2 regions of the Micromonospora coriariae genome follow, and region 1 is predicted to be linked to the other one. Evidence: riboswitches for the same ligand, from Rfam matches in the RefSeq annotation. Region 1 holds a riboswitch; the other holds the start of a gene.
The links. Region 1 has a riboswitch for cyclic di-AMP ahead of GA0070607_RS12255 (C40 family peptidase). Riboswitches for the same ligand answer to the same signal wherever they lie in the genome.
Positions count from the first base shown of each region.

Region 2: linked by a shared signal. The riboswitch ahead of GA0070607_RS03205 (C39 family peptidase) and the one ahead of GA0070607_RS12255 (C40 family peptidase) in region 1 are both predicted to bind cyclic di-AMP.

Region 1 is NZ_LT607412.1:2,604,671-2,614,530, forward strand. Features, by position in the region: gene GA0070607_RS12205 (DUF3592 domain-containing protein) at 1-414, opposite strand, end outside; gene GA0070607_RS12210 (VOC family protein) at 515-1,219, shown strand; partial or broken gene GA0070607_RS12215 (dihydrofolate reductase family protein) at 1,341-1,889, opposite strand; gene GA0070607_RS12220 (YciI family protein) at 1,981-2,343, opposite strand; gene GA0070607_RS12225 (nucleotidyltransferase family protein) at 3,003-3,341, opposite strand; gene GA0070607_RS12230 (TIGR03086 family metal-binding protein) at 3,385-3,963, shown strand; gene GA0070607_RS33775 (hypothetical protein) at 4,100-4,234, shown strand; tRNA gene GA0070607_RS12235 (tRNA-Gly) at 4,324-4,397, opposite strand; gene GA0070607_RS12240 (zinc metalloprotease) at 4,645-5,628, shown strand; gene GA0070607_RS12245 (pyridoxamine 5'-phosphate oxidase family protein) at 5,705-6,262, opposite strand; gene dcd (dCTP deaminase) at 6,362-6,940, shown strand; gene GA0070607_RS12255 (C40 family peptidase) at 7,001-7,978, opposite strand; cyclic di-AMP (ydaO/yuaA leader) riboswitch at 8,054-8,190, opposite strand; gene GA0070607_RS12260 (N-acetylmuramoyl-L-alanine amidase) at 8,421-9,860, shown strand, end outside.
Region 2 is NZ_LT607412.1:685,496-695,355, forward strand. Features, by position in the region: gene lhgO (L-2-hydroxyglutarate oxidase) at 1-36, shown strand, start outside; gene GA0070607_RS03175 (TetR/AcrR family transcriptional regulator) at 69-677, opposite strand; gene GA0070607_RS03180 (ABC transporter permease) at 895-1,791, shown strand; gene GA0070607_RS03185 (ABC transporter ATP-binding protein) at 1,796-2,605, shown strand; gene GA0070607_RS03190 (bifunctional cytidylyltransferase/SDR family oxidoreductase) at 2,753-4,270, shown strand; gene GA0070607_RS03195 (CDP-glycerol glycerophosphotransferase family protein) at 4,313-5,983, shown strand; gene GA0070607_RS03200 (alpha/beta fold hydrolase) at 6,007-6,753, opposite strand; gene GA0070607_RS03205 (C39 family peptidase) at 6,911-7,759, opposite strand; cyclic di-AMP (ydaO/yuaA leader) riboswitch at 7,986-8,127, opposite strand; gene GA0070607_RS03210 (hypothetical protein) at 8,420-9,184, opposite strand; gene GA0070607_RS03215 (hypothetical protein) at 9,348-9,731, opposite strand; gene GA0070607_RS03220 (acyltransferase family protein) at 9,850-9,860, opposite strand, start outside.

The DNA of each region.
Region 1 (9,860 bases):
GACCAGGATCACGAACCCGGCCGCGCCGATGACACCTTGGATGCGGCCGCGGTGTCCGTTGAGCTCGTCGAAGTCGGTGACGAAGTCGCTCGGATCGGCAGGGTTCACCCAGATCGGCACCACGTCACCGGTTGGCAGACACACCTCGAAGCAGCCCATCTCCTGCTCGTACGTCCGGCCGGCCGTCTCGTACCGGAGATACATGGTGGTGGAGCTGCCACCCCGCTTGCTCACCCGGTCGTAGACGACGGCCCGCGCCGGTACACCTTCGGCCCGCAGTTCGGTCTTCCAGTCGTCGAGCGCGTGCTGCGTGTGCAGCGGCAGCCAGAGCAGCGCAGCTCCGGTTACCACAAGCAACACGCACCCGAGGGTCACCCAGACCGGGCGCCTCAGCGTCATGATCAGGCGGCTCATCGGCTCATCGTGCCGCTCCGACGCAAAGCGCACGCCACTGTCGCGGCGACGTCGCCGAAACCGCCTTGTCGTACTGCTGGCCCGTGTCTACGGTGCAGTGATGCTCTCGCGGATGCTGGCGGTGACCTTCGATGCGCACGACCCCGCTCGCCTGGCGCAGTTCTGGGCCGGAATGCTCGGCCGGGAGGTCGTCGGAGGCGCCGGTGGTGCGCTCCTGCCCGGCGATGACACTCAGCTCGGCCTCCAGTTCGTTCCGAGCCGCACGACGAAGGTGGGGCCGAACCGCATGCACCTTCACCTGACCAGCGCCAGCGACGCCGACCAGCAGCACAAGGTGGCGACGGCACTGGGGCTCGGCGGCGCGCACCTCGACGTCGGGCAGCGCCCCGAGGAGGGGCACGTCGTCCTCGCCGACCCCGAGGGCAACGAGTTCTGCGTGGTCGAGTCGGGCAACGGCTTCCTCGCCGGGTGCGGCCTGCTCGGGGAGGTCGCCTGCGACGGCACCCGAGAGGTCGGCCTCTTCTGGAGCGAGGCGCTGGGCTGGCCGCTGGTGTGGGACCAGGACGAGGAGACCGCGATCCAGTCACCGCACGGCGGCACGAAGGTCGCGTGGGGAGGCCCGCCCCTGGCCCCGAAAACGGCGAGGAACCGACAGCGCTTCGACCTCGCCCCGGCCGGTGGCGATCAGCAAGCGGAGGTCGACCGGCTGGTCGCCCTCGGGGCCACCCGGCTCGAGGTCGCTGCGGACGGCGCCGTCGTGCTGGCCGATCCCGACGGCAACGAGTTCAGCGTCAGAGGCCGCTGACCACATCGCGGCCGCCCCGACCCTGGCCCGGCCCCTCAGGCGCTGCTGGCGACAACACCGGCTGAGGCCCCGGCCAGGAATCTGTCCTGAGCTGGGGCCTCACGGTGGAGCGGGTGACAGGGCGGTAACGGAGGTGAACGACGCCGTTTTGGAATCGGCGCTCGTCGAGGAGCGCGAAGTCGGTGCGTACGCCAGTAGGCAGCCCCGGCTTGCCGCCTCCGACGGCCGCGGGCCAGACGAACAACTGGCACTCGTCGACCAGGCCGGCCCGCATGGCTTGCGCCGCCAGGTTGGCGCCTCCAACGGTGATATCACTGCTGGCAGTGGCCTTCAGCTGGTGTACGACGGCGGGGTCGAAACGGCGCTCCAAGCTGGTGGCGGCCGTTGACACCGCGGCGAGAGTCGTGGAGTAGACGACCTTGTTCGCCGCTTGCCAGGCGTTCGCGAAGTCAGCCATGAGGCCGGACTGCGCGGCTAGAGCAGCGTCGGTTTCCCAGACAGCCATCGTTTCGTACAGGCACCGCCCGTAAAGGAGAGTACCCACCGACCGCAGGAGGTTGGTGGTGAACGTGAATACCTCGTCGTCGCGTGCGAACCAGTCGAAGGCTCCACTTTCGTCCTCGATATAGCCGTCAAGCGACACGTTGGTCACGTAGATCAGCTTGGCCATGCCCCCACCTCCCGGTGCACGTAGGACCCGATTGGGATGTCACCTTCGCCTGCCACGCCTCGGCTCAAGCCTCAGTCGACGAGTGACGATCTCATCCCTGCAAGACGCGCCGCGGCTTGAACCGGCGAACCTCCTGCGGCCAGCCGCATGCCTCCGCGATTTTGCCGGCCCACATCCGGGCGGTCGCCTCATCCGGCACGTCCACGATGGTCAGGCCACCCAAGAACTCCTTGCTCTCGACATAGGGCCCGTCGGTGAAGACCATCGCACCGCTTGTGGCGTCTGCGCTGAAGACCGGGCCGTCCTCTTCCTCCAGGCCCCCGGCGAAGACGAATGCCCCGGCGGCCTTGATCTCATCAACAACCGCCCTGGCGAGTGGACCGCGCCCGAGGAACCACTCCTCGGTGTGGTCACCCACCCACTGCTGATTGAAGTAGATGAGGTACTCAGGCATGTCCGCTCCCTCTGATCGTCCCCGGACCCGACGTCCGTCTCTGCATACGCTACGAACGGCATCCGGCAGATCCGACACTCTCCAGCTTGATTTCTGTCAACCGGCACTCCGACGGGGTGATCCGCTCGCGCACGCCGGGATCGTCGGCCTGCGTCTCAGCCAGGCACCGCAGGGCCATGGGCTCTCCCGTGTCCGGGAGCAGGATGCGAACGCTGACGGACTCGGGCGTGAGTAGCCCGGCACGGATCTCGTCGAGCGGCTCGGCCTGTGCGCGAACGAATGCGCCGCTTGGCCCGTGGATGGCCCGTCAGGCGCTGCTGGCCGCAACAACATCGAAGGCCCTGGCTGGGACTGTCGTCCTGACCAGGGCCTTTCGCATGGAGCGGGTGACGGGAATCGAACCCGCACTGTCAGCCTGGGAATTGCCGATCTCCGGCAGGCCACCGGCTTGACGGCCTGGTCTCGGCAGTCTCGCGTGGCCTCGACTGGCCCCTGCTGTCCTCGCCCAATGGCATGCTAATGGCACGCCGGGTTCTTGCCCCGGCCGCCGGCCCGGTCCCGCCTAGTCCCGGTCCTACGCCGCTCGATAACTCGCTCCGTACCTGCGCTTGCATCCCCGGTCTATCCTGCTGGCGTCCTCGCCCCTGCCGGCTGTGCGGCTACGGTGGGATAACCCTCACTTGTGGCCATCGTCTACTCGGCTCGTGACGAGCGAGCCGAGCCAGTGAGATCTCGATGGTGACTCTGCGAGGGTTGCGTCGCCATATGCCGTTGAGCAGGTCGTCCAGCCCGAGTGGCGCGCAGACGTGGAGGGTGTCGGCATGGTCGAGTCTCACTGCCACACAGGTAGCGGTTTCGGGCCAGGTGGCTACGGCTTCCGCAATGGAGTTGAGCGCCGCTACGGGAGCAGCATTGAACACGCCCTCGTACCAGGTGTGCACAGCGGCTTGGTTGGTCGCCTCCCAGGGGACCAGCGGTTCCCGGTTGCCAACAACAATGACGCCCCCTCGGTCTCGCCGTTGTCCTTTATCCTCGTGGCCCGTGACCTTCGCACAGCAACTACAGGACTACTCCGACGCTTGCCGCTGGGTCGGTGACCTCGCCACCGCTACTCAGAGCCCTCAGCTTGACGCCCGGACTCCCTGTGAAGACTTCGACGTCCGAAGCCTCCTGGGACACCTACTCGGCACCGCGCACCGCTCGCTCGCCACAGCCCGAGGCGTTTCGACACGAGGGATTCCCCATGTGATCACCGATGTTGTCGATGACAAGCTGGCGTTGACCTACGCCGACTTGGCCAAGACGATCCGTGAGGAGTGGTCGGGGCTGACTGCTGCCGACACCGTCGTTGCTCCGTGGGGGCCGTGCACCGCGTTGGAGGCCGCTCAGGGCTTCACCGTCGAAACGGTCACCCACGGATGGGACCTGGCCGTGGCCACCGGACAGCCGAGCGAGGCACCCAAGCGGATCGCCGATCGCTGTCTTGAGTACGTCGCGGCTGTCATCCCGGATCGGCTACGCGGCGTCATGTACGGCGCTCCGGTCGTCGGAGTTGAGAACGTGTCCGCGACAGAACAGCTCGCTCATCTCCTTGGCCACAAGCGCATCGGAAACGGATGACTCGCGAACCCGCGCCTCGGCCGCATCCACCCGTCAAGACGTTCGTAGGGAAATCACGTGGGCGCCGGGTAACGGTTGCGGATCTCCTCGTCGGGCAGTCGTAGACCTTCCAGCCTCACTGCACCAGGCGCTGCGGGTGGACCGGAATAAGCCCGATGAGTCGGCCGTCAACGCGGGCAAGACCAAGGGCAAGCCGGGCAAGAAGTCCGGCAGCAAGAAGGGCAAGAAGCGGTCGGCGGATCGGGACGGGGCCGGCGATGACCAGGGCTAATGGCACGCTAATGGCACACGGCATGATCGCTTGCCTTGGAACATCGAAGGCCCTGGCTGGGACTGTCGTCCTGGCCAGGGCCTCGATCGTGGAGCGGGTGACGGGAATCGAACCCGCACTGTCAGCTTGGGAAGCTGATGTTCTGCCATTGAACTACACCCGCGAGCGGCACCACTGTACCTGAGTCACCCAGCCGGTGCACCCAGGCACCCCACCCCCACGTGGCGGTCGACCACCGGCCCCGTCGCGGAGGTTCGCCATCGCTCGCTGAGCTGCCGCTCGCGGAAAGTAGTTTCCTTGTGACAAGATATGGTCGTTCTCAAATGCATCGATGGCTTGTAACGTCTGCCACACGTTGCCAGCCACGGCGTGACACACCCCCTGCCACGCCGCCAGAAAGAGGTGGGCCCATGGGACTCCGTCCCAGCCTGCTGACCCGGCGTGCCGCCGGAGTCGCGTCGACGACCCTCGCGCTGCTGCTCAGCACCGCCGCCGTGGGCGTCGTTCCGGCTGCCTCGGCATTCTCCGCAGCCCCCGGCGGCGCCTGCGTGGAGCCGACCGACAGCCACGCCAACGCCCGGATGAAACCCGGTGCCGCGGCCAAGCACGAACCGAACGAACTGACCGCGAAGCAGGTACGCGAGCGGGACGCGGACCTCGCCGCGGCGCTGCGCGAGCGCGCCACCTTCCGAACCGGAGCCGGCGCCACGGCGCTGGCCACAGTCACCATCCCGGTGGTGGTGCACGTGATCCAGGAGAACAGCACCCGCGCCGGCGGCAACATCCCGGACTCGCTGATCACCGCCCAGATCAACGTGCTCAACCAGGCATACTCCGGCGCCACCGGCGGCGCGGCCACCGCGTTCGCCTTCCGGCTCGACGCGATCAACCGGGTGACGAACCCAGCCTGGTACCCGATCGTGGACGGCTCGTCGGCCGAGCGGTCGATGAAGTCGTCGTTGCGGGTCGGCGGCAAGAACACGCTCAACATCTACCTGGGCGAGTTGAGCGATGACCTGCTGGGCTGGGCGACGTTCCCGCAGCGGAAGCTGAACAGCATGGACGGCGTGGTCGTGCTGAGCGAGTCACTGCCGGGCGGCACCGCCACCAACTACAACCAGGGCGACACCGGCACCCACGAGGTGGGCCACTGGCTGAACCTCTACCACACCTTCCAGGGCGGATGCGGTGGCTCGGGTGACAGCGTCAGCGACACCCCGGCCGAGGCGTCACCGGCGTACGAGTGCCCGACCGGGCGGAACACCTGCTCGGCTGCGGGGCTGGACCCGATCACCAACTTCATGGACTACACCTACGACTCGTGCCTGTACCAGTTCACGCCGGGACAGGCCAGCCGCATGCTGACCGCGTGGAACGCGTACCGGGCGGCGTAGCTTCCCGCGTACCACCGGTGCCGGCTCCGTCACGACGGAGCCGGCACCGGTGGCTTTCCCCAGGACCCGGCCGCGATCAGGCCGCCGAGCGTTGGACGTCACGGTTGCGGCGGGCAGGGCGGGTCTGCGGTACGGAGGTTGGGCCGGCCGCCGCGGGCGGGGCGTGCGGGTCAAGCCAGACCTGGACGGCCGGCCGGCCTGGCGCACCACCCGTGATGCCCATGCCGTGCTGGTCGCGGCGGGTCAGCATCGCCACGTCGACGGTGAACTCGAACAGCCGCCAGTCGACCTGCGGCTCGGCCCGGGCGCTCTGCGCCAGCCGCGCCACCCGGGTCGGATCGGTCACCGGCCAGGCGTGCCCCGCCACGTATGCCTCGTCGTCGCTCTCCTCCGGCGGGAACGAGTGCAGCGCGTAACGGCCATCCCGTTCGAGGTCACGGCGCTTCGGAGAGTCGATCACGAAGCAGAACAGACCCTCGTCGGTGATGACCGGGGAGACCGGGTGGACCCGGGGCCCGCCGTCGGCGCGGACAGTGGCCAGATAGCCGAAGCCCGGCCCGTACTGCTGGAGGAGAACGCGGATCCCGTCGGCGAGTCGGGGCTCGTCGGCGGCGAATTCGGACCAGGAAGCCATGCGAGCATTCTATCGAACAAATGTACGACCAGCGACCTCGACGCGCTGGTCAACCGCACCGAATCCCGCCCCCGCGGCGAACGCCGCTATGGTGGTCCGATGCTGCTCTCCGACCGCGACCTGGTCTCCGAGATCAAGGCCGGCACGCTGGGCCTGGAGCCGTTCGAGCCCACCCTGGTCCAACCGTCCAGCATCGACGTACGACTCGACCGGCTGTTCCGGGTCTTCAACAACCATCTCTACACCCACATCGACCCGGCCATGCAGCAGGACGACCTCACCTCGGTCGTCGAGGTGCCCGACGGCGAGCCGTTCGTGCTGCACCCGGGCGAGTTCGTGCTCGCCTCGACGCTGGAGGTGATCTCGCTGGGCGACCAGCTCGCCGGCCGACTGGAGGGCAAGTCGAGCCTGGGCCGGCTCGGTCTGCTCACGCACTCCACCGCCGGGTTCATCGACCCGGGCTTCTCCGGGCACGTGACGCTGGAGCTGTCCAACGTGGCGAACCTGCCGATCACCCTCTGGCCGGGCATGAAGATCGGTCAGCTCTGCATCTTCCGGCTCTCCTCGCCGGCCGAGCACCCGTACGGCTCGGTGGTGTACGGCTCGCGCTACCAGGGTCAGCGTGGCCCGACCCCGAGCCGCGCCTGGCAGCACTGGCGCACCTGGCCCACCCGCTGAGGCCGTAACGGCGACGGGCCCGCCGCGAAGAATCGCGACGGGCCCATCGGTCACCCGGGATCAGCCCGGGCGGCCGTAGCTGTGGATCGGGCCGTCGTCGACCTTCTTCATCTTGATCGGTTGACCGGCCTGCGAGGCGTGCACGACCCAGCCGTTGCCCACGTACATCCCGACGTGGTGGATGTCGCTGTAGTAGAAGACCAGGTCACCGGCACGTAGGTCGGCCCGGCTGACGTTCTTGGTCACCCGGCTCTGCTGGGCGGCGTTGTGCGGCAGCGACACACCGGCCTTGGCCCAGGCGGCCAGCATCAGCCCGGAGCAGTCGTACGAGTTCGGACCCTCGGCACCCCAGACGTACGGCTTGCCGATCTGCGCGCAGGCGAACTTGACCGCCACGCCGGCGCCGCCGCCGGGGTAGCTGGCCGGGCAGGGCGCCGGACGCAGCGGGCCGCCGCCACCGTTGCCGTAGACCTTGAGGCGCAGCTTCTGCAGGCGGTCGATCTCGTCGTTGATCTGCTTCTTCTTGGCCGCCAACTGGGCCTCGGTCCGGGTCAGCTGGGCCACCATCTCGTCCAGTGGCGCCTTCTGCCGGGCCAACTCGTCACGCAGGTCGGCCACCTGCCGCACGTCCTGCTGCTGGTCGTGCGCGAACCGGTCGAGCATCTCGAGCTGCCCGACCAACTCGCTGGGCGACCGGCCACCCAGCACGGCGTTGACGGTGGAGACGTTCTCGCCCTTGTACGCGCGGACAGCCAGGGAGCTGACCTTGTCCATCGCAGCGTCGACCTGGCGCTCCAGCGGGGCGATCCGGGCCGCCAGAGCGTTGGCCTGCTTGCGCTTCGCGGCCAGGTCGGCCCGGGTGGCGTTGTGCCGTTCGATGATCGGTTCGAGCTTGTTCCAGTCGGCGTCGATCTGGCGCTCGATCTCGGCGACGGAGGGGTCGGCGTGGGCCGCCGTGGCGCTGCCGGTCAGGACGACGGCAACGCCGACCAGGGCGGCGAGGGCGGTGGTGAAGCGGGACCAGCGTGGACGCGGCACGATCGACGTCAGGCCGGCTGACGCCGACCGTTCGGACGACGGCCGCGGGGCATGGTGAGCCACCGGGTTCCGTACTCCTTCTTCCTGACCGCCTACCGGGTTAGCTGACGGGTTCGGGCGGGAAGGTGGACGCCCTACCGCAGTGGCTGCGGATTCACCCCGGGAAACCTGGGTCCCCGGCTCGCTCGGAAGCGATTCGGCGGTGTCGGTCCGTTACCGCCCGGCTGGGCGGAGCTGCTGTCGGCCCGACGAATGACCAGAGTAGAGACGACCGTTACCGATCCGCAACCGGTGTGGCCGTGACACTCCGTACCGATTGCCGGGGGCGACGACCGCCGACGAAGGTTTCCTTCCACGAACGTCGACAGGTGGAAAGGTATTGACGCGAGCCCCGGGCGGGGCGAAGGTGGCCTCACTTCGCCCTTCAGATCTAGGGGGTTCGATGCACCGTCCAACCCTGTCCACCGGCCGGCGCGCCCTGCTCGCCGCCACCGTGGTCGCCGCCGCGACCGCGGTTCCCCTACCCGCCGGCCCAGCCGTGGCCGCACCCACCGCCGACCGCCAGCAGCAGTACGCCGCCGCGGCGACCGAGTACGGCGTACCGGCCGACGTGCTGCTCGGCGTCTCCTATCTGGAGTCGCGCTGGGACAGCAACGCCGGCACGCCGAGCACCAGCGGCGGCTACGGCCCGATGCACCTGACCGACGCCCGGCACGTGGCCGCCCTACCGGGGCGCGGCCACCACGACGCCGGCACCGAGGACCCGCGCGGCGACGACTCCCGCCCCGCACGGGAGATGGCACCCCGACCCACCGAGGATCCCGCGCCGCCCGCCGCCGCGTTGCAGACCGTGGACGCCGCCGCCGCACTGACCGGCGCCGCCCCCGAGTCGCTGCGCACCGACCCGAGGGTCAACATCCGTGGCGGCGCGGCACTGCTGGCCTCGTACCAGCGGGAACTGGGCGCGCCGGTGGGCGCCGGCACCGACCCGGCAGCCTGGTACGGCGCTGTGGCCCGCTACGCCGGCGCGGACAGCGCGGACGCCGCGGCGGCCTTCGCCGACGAGGTGTTCACGACCATCGGCACCGGTGAGTCCCGGGTGACCGACGACGGCCAGCGGATCACGCTGCCGGCCCGGGCGATCCAACCGCAGCGCTCCTGGCTGGACCGCCTCGGGCTGCGCCGGCTCGCCCGCCCGGACGGGCTGGAGTGCCCCCGGACCATCTCCTGCGAGTGGATCCCGGCGCCGTACGAGGCGTTCGGCGCCGGGGACTACGGCAACCACGACCTCTCCGACCGACCCGGCCGGCAGAAGATCGAGTACATCGTCATCCACGACACCGAGGCGAGCTGGGCGACCACGCTGCAACTCGTCCAGGACCCCACCTACGTGAGCTGGCACTACTCGCTGCGCTCGGTGGACGGGCACATCGCCCAGCACGTGAAGACCAAGGACGTCGGCTGGCACGCCGGCAACTGGTACGTCAACGCCAAGTCGATCGGGCTGGAGCACGAGGGCTTCGCCGCGCAGGGCACCTGGTACACCGAGGCGATGTACCGGACCTCCGCCAAACTGGTCCGGCACCTCGCCCTGCGGCTGGGGATCCCGCTGGACCGCCAGCACATCATCGGCCACGACAACGTGTCCGGCACAGTCGCCTCCACCGTGCGCGGGATGCACTGGGACCCGGGCCCGTACTGGGACTGGACGCACTACTTCACGCTGCTGCACGCGCCGCGGCTGGACACCGGCACTCCGGCCACCGGACTGGTCCGGATCGACCCGGACTACGCCACCAACCAGCCGGCGTTCACCGGCTGTGTCACCGCCGGTGTGCCGTGCGCGCCGCGCGGCTCGTCGTCGGTGGTGCTGCGCAGCGCG
Region 2 (9,860 bases), 1.9 Mb from region 1:
ATCGTCTCCCGACTTCCGGTCGACGCGCCGCGCTGAGAGCGCCGGGCCGCGCTGAGAGCGCCGCGCGTTCAGGCGCGCGTCGACGGGGCCACGACGTTCCGGTGCCGGGGTACGGCCGGTTCGGCGCCGAGCCCGGCGGCCACCGACTCGACCAGGGCGCCGAGGTAGCTGTCGGTGACCGGAGCGCGGGCGATGGCGAGCCGCCAGTAGAGCGGGCCGATGATGAGATCGACGGCGGCGTCCGGGTCGGTGTCGGCGGGCAGCTCGCCGCGCTGCACGGCGCGGGTGACCAGACGGCCGCCAACCTCCTGCTGGCGGGCGTGCAGCACCTGACGCAGGGTCTGGTCGATGGTCGGGTTTCGGGCGGCCTCAGCGAGCAGGTCGGGGATGATCTGCGAGGCCAGCGGATGCCGCAGCGCGTGCGCCACCGCCTGGAAGAGCAGCGCGAGGTCGCCGCGCAGGGTGCCGGTGTCCAGCACGGGCAGCTTGCCGTGCGCGGCCGAGGCCACCATTTCCAGCACCAGGTCGAGCTTGGAGTTCCACCGCCGGTAGACCGCTGTCTTGCTGACGCCTGCCCGCCGGGCCACCGCCTCGATGGAGAGCCGGCCGTAGCCGACCGCGGCGAGCTCCTGCATCAGCGCGCGCCGGATGGCCGTGGTGATCTCACCACGAAGCACCGCCGCGCCGGCCGGGGCCCGCCTCTTCTCGGTCGTCACCAGGGACTCTTCTCGCAGGTCACGACGACCAGAGTAGCGCAACGACGGTACGGTTGCGTCCCGACGTGTTTCGGACTACTGTCCACGCAGCGACGAGGCGGCGCTCCGCGCACAGCTCCCACTAGGATTCCATCGTCGCGAGCAACCCGTCGGCACGAAAGATCGGAGCGCCCTTTTCATGGCCACCACCGCGCTGGTCGACCCTGACACGGGCCTGACCCAGGCGCAGCTGGCCGCTCGGCACGGGCTCCGGGTCGCTGGTGAGCGACCCACCCTCGTCGAGTACAGCCGCCGACTGTGGGCCTACCGGCACTTCATCGCCGCGTACGCCAACGCCAAGCTGGTCGCCTCGTACAGCAACGCCAGACTGGGCCAGCTCTGGCAGGTGCTCACCCCGCTGACCAACGCCGCCGTCTACTACCTGATCTTCGGGGTGGTGCTGGCGCAGAACGACAGCATCCCGAACTTCATCGGTTACCTGACCACCGGCCTGTTCATCTTCAACTTCACCCAGAGCGCGGTGCTGGCCGGCACCCAGTCGATCAGCGGCAACCTGGGGCTGATCCGGGCCCTGCACTTCCCCCGCGCCAGTCTGCCGCTGTCCACCACGGTGACCCAGTTCCAGCAGCTGCTCGCCTCGATGGTGGTGCTGATCGGCATCGTGCTGGTCACCGGCGAGCCGCTCACCCTGAAGTGGCTGATGCTGGTGCCGGCCCTGCTGCTGCAGGCGGTGTTCAACGCCGGCGTGGTGCTGCTGGTGGCCCGGATGGGCGCCAAGGCGAGCGACCTGAAGCAGGTCATGCCGTTCATCATGCGCACCTGGATGTACGGCTCCGGCGTCCTCTACAGCGTCAGCCTCTTCGAGCGCCTGCCCGGCTGGGCGACCACACTTGTCCAGTTCAATCCGCTGCTGGTCTACATCGAGCTGGCCCGCTACGCGCTGCTCGATCAGCCGCCACTGCTCAACGAGTCGCTGACCCAGCTCTGGCTGGTCGCCGCTGGTTGGGCGCTGGTGGGCGGGATCGGTGGCTACATCTACTTCTGGCGCGGCGAACAGGAGTACGGCCGTGGTTGATCAAATGCATGCCACCGACGAGGCGACAGTGGCCCTGCCCGTGCTGGCGCCGGAACGGATCCCCACAGTGGTGGTGGACGACGCGCACATCATCTACCGGGTGCACAAGGGTGCCGCCGGTGGCACCACGCCGGTGGCCGCGCTGCGCCGGCTGGTCAAGCGCACGTCCGCCCCGAACGTGCGGGAGGTGCACGCGGTCAAGGGGATCTCCTTCACCGCGTACCGGGGCGAGGCGATCGGGCTGATCGGCAGCAACGGCTCCGGCAAGTCGACCCTGCTGCGGGCCATCGCCGGCCTGCTCCCGGTCAACCGGGGCGCGATCCACACCCAGGGGCAGCCCTCGCTGCTGGGCGTGAACGCGGCCCTGCTCAACGACCTCTCGGGTGAGCGCAACGTCACCCTCGGTTGCCTGGCGATGGGGATGCACCCCGACGACGTGGCCCAGCAGGCCGCGGGGATCATCGACTTCTCCGGGATCAACGAGCGGGGCGACTTCGCCAGCCTGCCGATGCGCACGTACTCGTCCGGCATGGCGGCCCGGCTGCGGTTCTCCATCGCCGCCGCCAAGAAGCACGACGTGCTGCTCATCGACGAGGCGCTCGCCACCGGCGACAAGGGCTTCCGCAAGCGCAGCGAGCAGCGGGTGCGGGAGCTGCGTGAGGGCGCCGGCACGGTGTTCCTGGTCAGCCACCAGCTCTCCTCGGTACGGGACACCTGTGAACGGACCATCTGGCTGGAATCCGGCGTCCTGCGGATGGACGGGCCCACCAACGACGTGATCCGGGCATACGAGGCGTACGCCAACAGCAAGTAGAGTGCCGGCGAACCTCCGGCATCGACATGGCGCCATGAACCCGCGTCGCCCGCGTGGGGGCGACGCGGTTCGCGCGTTAAGGTTCATTCCGTCGCCGCTCGGGCGGAACCTTCCGTTAAACACATCGCTGAGAGTGAGGATCCGGCAATGACGCAGGACCAGACCACTGGCCCGGACGCCACACCGGAGACCCCGGCACCATGGCGGCCCTCACGGACGGTGGCCGTGGTGCTGGCCGGCGGCACCGGGACCCGGCTGGGCCTCGGCATCCCGAAGCAGCTGCTGAAGATCGCCGGTAAGCCGATCATCGAGCACACGCTGGCGGTCTTCGAGGCCGCTCCCGAGATCGACGAGATCATCGTGCTGATGGCCACCGGGCACGTCGAGGACGCCCGGCAGATCGTCGAGAAGGCCGGCCTGCGCAAGGTCACCAAGGTGATCGAGGGCGGCGAGACCCGTAACGCGACCACCCGGATAGCGCTGGACGCGGTCGGCCCGGCGGACTGCAACATCCTCTTCCACGACGCGGTGCGCCCGCTGCTCAGCGGCCGGATCGTGCGCGAGTGCGTCAACGCGCTCTGGACCTACGACGCCGTGGACGTGGCCATCCCGTCCGCCGACACGATCATCCAGGTGGACGAGAACGACTGCATCACCGACATCCCGGTGCGCTCCCGGCTGCGCCGCGGGCAGACCCCGCAGGCGTTCCGCTCCCCCACCATCCGCGAGGCGTACCGGATCGCCGAGGGTGACCCGGACTTCGCCGCCACCGACGACTGCGGTGTGGTGCTGCGCTACCTGCCGGGCACCCCGATCAAGGTGATCGACGGCTCGGACGAGAACATCAAGGTCACCCACCCGGTCGACGTGCACCTGGCGGACAAGCTCTTCCAGCTCGCCGCCGCCCAGGCACCCCGGCTGACCGACCATCGCAGCTACACCGAGGAGCTGACCGGCCGCACCATCGTGGTGTTCGGTGGCAGCTACGGCATCGGCCACGAGCTGACCGAGCTGGCCCGGCGCCTCGGCGCCCAGGTCTTCCCGTTCAGCCGCTCCACCACCGGCACGCACGTGGAGCGGGCCGAGGACGTCGAGGCCGCGCTGAAGACCGCCTTCGAGGCCACCGGCCGGATCGACCACGTGGTGGTCACCGCCGGGATCCTGGAGAGGGGCGCCCTCGCCGAGATGGACGAGGAGACGATGGACCGGGTGCTCCAGGTCAACTTCGTCGGCCCGGTGACCATCGCCCGGCAGTCCCTGCCGTACCTCCAGCAGACCAAGGGCCAGCTGCTGCTCTACACCTCCAGCTCGTACACCCGGGGGCGGGCCCGCTACGCGCTCTACTCCGCCACCAAGGCCGCCCTGGTCAACCTCACCCAGGCGCTGGCCGACGAGTGGGCCGACGTCGGCGTACGGGTCAACTGCATCAACCCGGAGCGGACCGCCACCCCGATGCGGACTCGGGCCTTCGGCGAGGAGCCGGAGCACACCCTGCTCGCCGCGGAGGCCGTCGCCCAGTCCTCGCTCGACGTGCTGATCTCCGACCTGACCGGCCAGGTGATCGACGTACGCAGGGCGCCCGGCGACGGGCCCTCCGCGAGCGTGCCGGCCCAGTCGGGGCCGGGGCGGGTCGGTTCACCGGCCGGTGCGGCCTCCGTGAGCTGACCCTGACGGCGACGGACCCGGGACGGCAGCGAACGGAGCGACATGCGTGGTGATCTGGTCCGAAAGCTGGCCGCCCGGTGCCTGAGCACCGGCCTGGCCGTGCTGGCCTTCGTCGTGGTGGCGCTGACCGGCGCCACCGGATGGGGGCTGGCGCTGGCCGTCGCCGCGCTGGTCGCGGCGGCCGCGGAGCAGCGGATCCGGCCCGGCGCTGACCTCGTCGCCGAGACGACGCTGATCGGCGCCGCCGTCCTGGTCGGATACTCCCGGCGGCTGGACGATGGGCTGGATTCGGCGCTGGTCGCCACCGCGCTGGTCCTGCTGGGGCTGGTGCTGCTGGTGGGGCCGCTGCGGACCGCCGGCAACCTGGAGATCCGGGTGGCCAACCTGCCGGTGCGGGCCTGGACGCCGCTGATCGCCGACCAGCTCGGCACCGCCCTGCTCGGGCTGCTCGGCGCGGTGACGCTCGCCGCCGCGGTGGCTCTGCCCGCCTCCGTGGCGCTGGTCGCCAGCCTGTTGGTCGGCGCCGGAGCCGGGGCGGTCGCACTGGACCTGGCCCGGCGCCGCTTCCGGCCGGCCGGCCATGGTGGGGCGGTGGCGCGCGCGCTGCGCCGGCACCAGCCGGAGTTCCTGCTCTACTTCTCCGCGCCTCCCGGCTCGGAGTACCAGGTCACCATGTGGCTGCCGTACCTGGAGCGGATCGGCCGGCCGTTCATGGTCGTGCTGCGCGAGCCCGAATTTTTGGCGCCGATCGCCGCGGCCACCACCGCACCGGTGGTCTACTGCCCCACCCTCCGGGCGTTGGACGAGGCGCTGGTGCCGAGCCTGCGAGCGGCGTTCTACGTCAACCACGGGGCGAAGAACAGCCACTGCATCCGGTTCACCCAGCTCACCCACGTGCAACTGCACCACGGCGACAGCGACAAGGCGCCGAGCGCCAACCCGGTGTCGGGCATCTTCGACCGGATCTTCGTGGCCGGCCCGGCGGCGATCGACCGGTACGCCCGCGCCGGGGTGCAGATCCCGGCGGAGAAGTTCGTGGTGGTGGGCCGCCCGCAGGTCGAATCGATCGAGGTACGCCCGGAGCCCGTCCGCGGCCTGGCCTTCCCGACCGTGCTCTACACCCCGACCTGGACGGGGCACCACGCCGACGCCGACTACTGTTCGCTGCCGGTCGCCGAGGACCTGCTGCACCGGTTGCTGGAGCGCGGCGCCACGGTGATCCTGCGGGCCCACCCGTACACCGCGCACAACCCGGCCTCGGCCCGGCAGCTCGGCCGGTTGACCGAGCTGCTGCTCGCCGACCGGGCCCGCACCGGGCGGCAGCACGTGGTCGGCGCGGCGGCCCGGGAGTTGAGCCTGACCGAGTGCGTCAACCGGTCCGACGCCCTGGTCTCCGACGTGTCCGGGGTGATCTCGGACTACCTCTACTCCGGCAAGCCGTACGCCGTCACCGACATGGGCGACGAGGGCGAGCACTTCGTGGAGAACTTCCCGCTGGCCGGGGCGGGCTACGTGCTGCGCCGGGACATGTCGAATGTGGACGAGGTGCTGACCGCGCTGCTGGACACCGATCCGGCGGCCGAGAAGCGCTGGGTCACCCGCCGTCACTACCTGGGTGACTTCCCCGTCGAGTCGTACGCCGAGGCGTTCCTGACCGCCGCCCGCCGGGAGCTGGCGCCGACGAAGACCCTCGCCGCGCCCGCGCCGCTCTAGCCGGCCAGGGGCCGCCGGACGGCTCAGCGGTACGCGTCCAGCAGCGCCAGCACCGCCCCCGGGTTCTCCACGTGCGCGTTGTGCCCGAGCCCGGGCAGCGTGACGACCGGTACGCCGAACTCCTTGAGCTGCGCGTCGGTGACCATCGGGTCCTGCTCGCCGCGGGCCAGCACCACCGGCACGTCGGTCGCCGCCACCAGCGCGGCGAGGTCGAGATCGCCGACGGCGAACGCGGCCGGATCCATCGCGAGGCGCCACCGCCCGTCGACCTGGCGCAGCCCGGCGTCCACCACCGGGTGGTCGGGCGGGATCAGGCCGGCGAGCCCGGAGACGCGCAGGTAGCGACGGGCCGCCTCGCTGCGGCTGGCGAACCAGCTGATCGGGCGCACGGCCAGTTCGGCGGCGCGGGTCAGCTCGTCGGGTGACCAGACAGCCTTGATGCCCAGCCCGACCACCGCGTCCACCGGCAGTCCGGCGGCACGGGCGGCCAGCGCCAGGCCCACCACCCCGCCCAGTGAGTGCCCGAGCACGACGATCCGGTCGTCGGGGGCGAGGCCGTGGGCGATCCGCTCGGCGAACCCGGCGAAGGAGTACGACGGCAGCGGGGCCGACCAGCCGTGACCGGCGAGGTCCGGCGCCAGCCACCGCCCCGGCCAGTGCTGCTCCAGCAGCGGCGCCCAGGGCAGCCAGACGTCGCCGGTCGCCCCCATCCCGTGCAGCAGCAGCAGGACCGGCCCGCGGCCGGTGTGACCACCAGATTCATCCACCACGGCCGCAGTCTCCCACGGTTCGCCGACGGGTACGAGAGTCCTCGTCGGCGGGACGAGGACGAACCACCTCGCGCGGTACGGCTTCACCTGCAACATGGAAAACGCGGCGGGCGCCGGCCCCTCGTGGGGGACGGCGCCCGCGGCGGCTGCGCCCGGGTCAGGCGGAGTAACCCCGAGTGGCGATCCAGTTCGCCAGGTCGATCGTGGTGATCCAGTACGACGGGTCGGCGGCGTTCGCCGAGTCGGCGATCCGCACGGTCCGGCCGTTGTCCTTGTAACCCACCACGGCGATGTAGTGCCCGCCGCCGTAGGAGTGCCAGCCACCATCGGTGTCGGTGGCGTCGCCGACGACGTTGGCCACCACGCCCCGGCCGGCGGTGATCGCCGCGACCACGTCGGCCTGGAGCCGGTCCATCTGGGCCGGGCTGGGCGCACCGGCGAACATCCGGGTCCGGTACGGGGAGCCCTTCACCTCGGCGTTGAGCACCCGGGTGGTGTCCAGGGCCGAGTTGGTGCCCATCTCGGTGGTGCCCAGCTCGACGGCGAGCTCGTCCTGGGTGCGGTCGATACCGGTGGCGCTGAGCGCGTTGCGGGTGGCCGCCGGTCCACAGTTGTAGTACGTGTTCTGCGCCTGGTAGTCGTAGTCGAGCACCTTGGTCGCCGGCGGCTTCGGCGCCGGCTTACGGGTCAGGTCCGGGTTGCCGCTGGCCTTGGCGGCGGGCGACGCGGCGGCGCTGGCCGTCGGGGCGGCGGTGCTCGGCGAGGTGCTGGCCGAGGGGGACGCGACGCGGGCCTCGCCGCGGGACGCGACGGTGTCGCTGCGCATCTCGGCGACAGTGGTCGCGGTGTGCTGGCTGGCCGGGGCGTCGTCGGCGCCGGCGATCAGGGCGCCGGTGGTGGTCGCGAGCGCCAGGGCAGCGGCGGAGGCGGCGACGATCTGGTAGGGACGCTCGGTGGCCAGACGACGGAGCTGACGCTTCAGGGTGTGCTTCACGGGGTCCTCCACGGATCAGGGGGAGAGCGGCACACCGGGCCGGACCGATATCCGGGCAGGCGCCATCGCGCGGACCGTGGTCCGCGGGTGGTGAACCGCTCAGGGGTGTGCCCGGCGTGGCCGGGCGGGAGAGGCGGTGACCCGGGGGGTCAGCTCACCGGACGGATGAGCGGGGGCACCGCGGCGCCGTGGAGGCGGGGGAACAACCGGGGGGTGGAGAGGTGCTGCACGAGGATGGAACTCCTTCCGACACCGCCTACCGGGTTAGCTGACGGATTCGGGCGGGAAGATCGCCCTACCGCGGGCCGTGGCTCGCGGATTCACCCCGGACTTACTGATGGTTCCCCGGTTCGTTGATCACGATTGAGCGGGTCGGCGCGGCGTCGCCTCTTGCGATCGGTTACCGCACCGGACGGGACGACACTACTGGCCGGCCCAAGCCCTGCCAAGCCAGGTTCACCTGCGTAAACCTGAAATTGAGCGCCGATTTCTGCGCGTATTGCCACTGACGTGACTCGATGGGACAACCGGTTACGGTGGCGCCTACGGTCGACAACCAGACAGGCCGGCGACAATGCCGCCGGATTTGCGCGAACATTGCGCCGGATCGTGCCGACTGCCCGATCCGATGCCGGTGTGAGCGGGCTCACGCCCCTTGCGGGGCATTTCCGGTCAGCCCACCCGGGCCGGGCGCCAACGCGCCGCGGTCGCCGGACGCGCCGCCGCGGTCGCTGCCGGCCGGACCGGCACCCGGACCGGCCGCAACCGGGCCGCCGCCGCGTACGCCTCCTCGGCGAGCGTGCGGGCCGCCTCGGCGGCCAGTTCCGCGTCCCGCCAGGTGGACCGTTCGCGCTCGGCGGCGGCCCGGTGCTCGGCCAGCTTGCCGTCCCGGACAGCGCGGCTCAGCAGCACCTCCTGCTCGACCGGGTGCCGCCGGGGATCCCAGCCGTTGCGGTGTGCGAAAACGTCGGTGAGCTGACGCATCGACAGGTCACCGCGCCAGTGCGCCGCCATCGCCGCCCGGTGCAGGTAACGCTCCCGGGCGGCGTACTCCGTCGGGGAGCGCGGCGTGCGCGGGGTGGGCAGCGAACCGGCGCCGGCGAACCGGCGGGCGGCCCGGTCCGCCTCCTCGTACCCGGCCCAGGCCCGCTCGGCCGTCTCCTGCGCGGCCAGCCAGTCGGCGCGGCGTCGGCGGGCGGTCTGCGCCGCGCCGGCCGCGGCGACGGCCACCTCCTCGGCGTACCGCCGCAGGTCCGCCGCCTCGACGGCGGCCAGTTCCCGGGCCGTGGGCGCACGGGACTCCTCGTTGGTCGGCCGGTCCCGCTCGGGGCGGGCGATCAGCACGGTGAGCACGGTCAGGGCCAGCAGGAGCAGTGCCGACCAGATGGCGGCGGCCTGCGGAACCTCGGTCAGGAACCGGTAGAGGACGGTATCCATGATCGGCACCTCCGGGGGGGGGGGGGGGGGGGGGGGGAAGATCGCTGCGGTGGGAAGCCGCACGGCCGACCCGGGCCGGGACCATCGTGGCGGGCCACGGTCCGGCGGGCGGGTGTGCGGAAGTAAGTGATCGACAGGCGTGGTGGGACGTCGTCCCGGTGGCTCAGAGCCGCGGCGGGGCCCGGGACGCCCGGGTGGCCGGATCGGCGGTGCGCGGCGATCGACGCGGACCGGTCCCGACCGCGGAGGCACCGGCCTCCGCCCGCACGGCGGCCTCGACTGCGGGTGCCGCCGGGGGCGCGTCCAGCGAGATCGGCGAAGCGGTGTGGTCGACGACGACCGGAGTCGCCAACTCGGCGGCGCCCGCGGGGGCGACCCATCCGGACGACGAGGAGCCCGAGGACACCGCCGAGGCTGGCGGGGCGGCCGACGCGGGTGACGCGCCCGAGCCGACGGCCAGGGCGGCGACCACGGCGAGGCTGGTCAGTATCCGGGTCGCCCAGCGCGCCACCCACCACAGCGGACAGGTGAGCGCGACGGGAGGCACGTCCCCACGCTACCCGCGGTGCCGACCGAGCGCATCGACGCCGGGCGTGTCGGAAACCGCCGCGCCGCCGGATCCGACCAGCGTGGACGCTCGTCGAGGACGTCGAGCGGCGGGCCGCTCAGCGGTCGG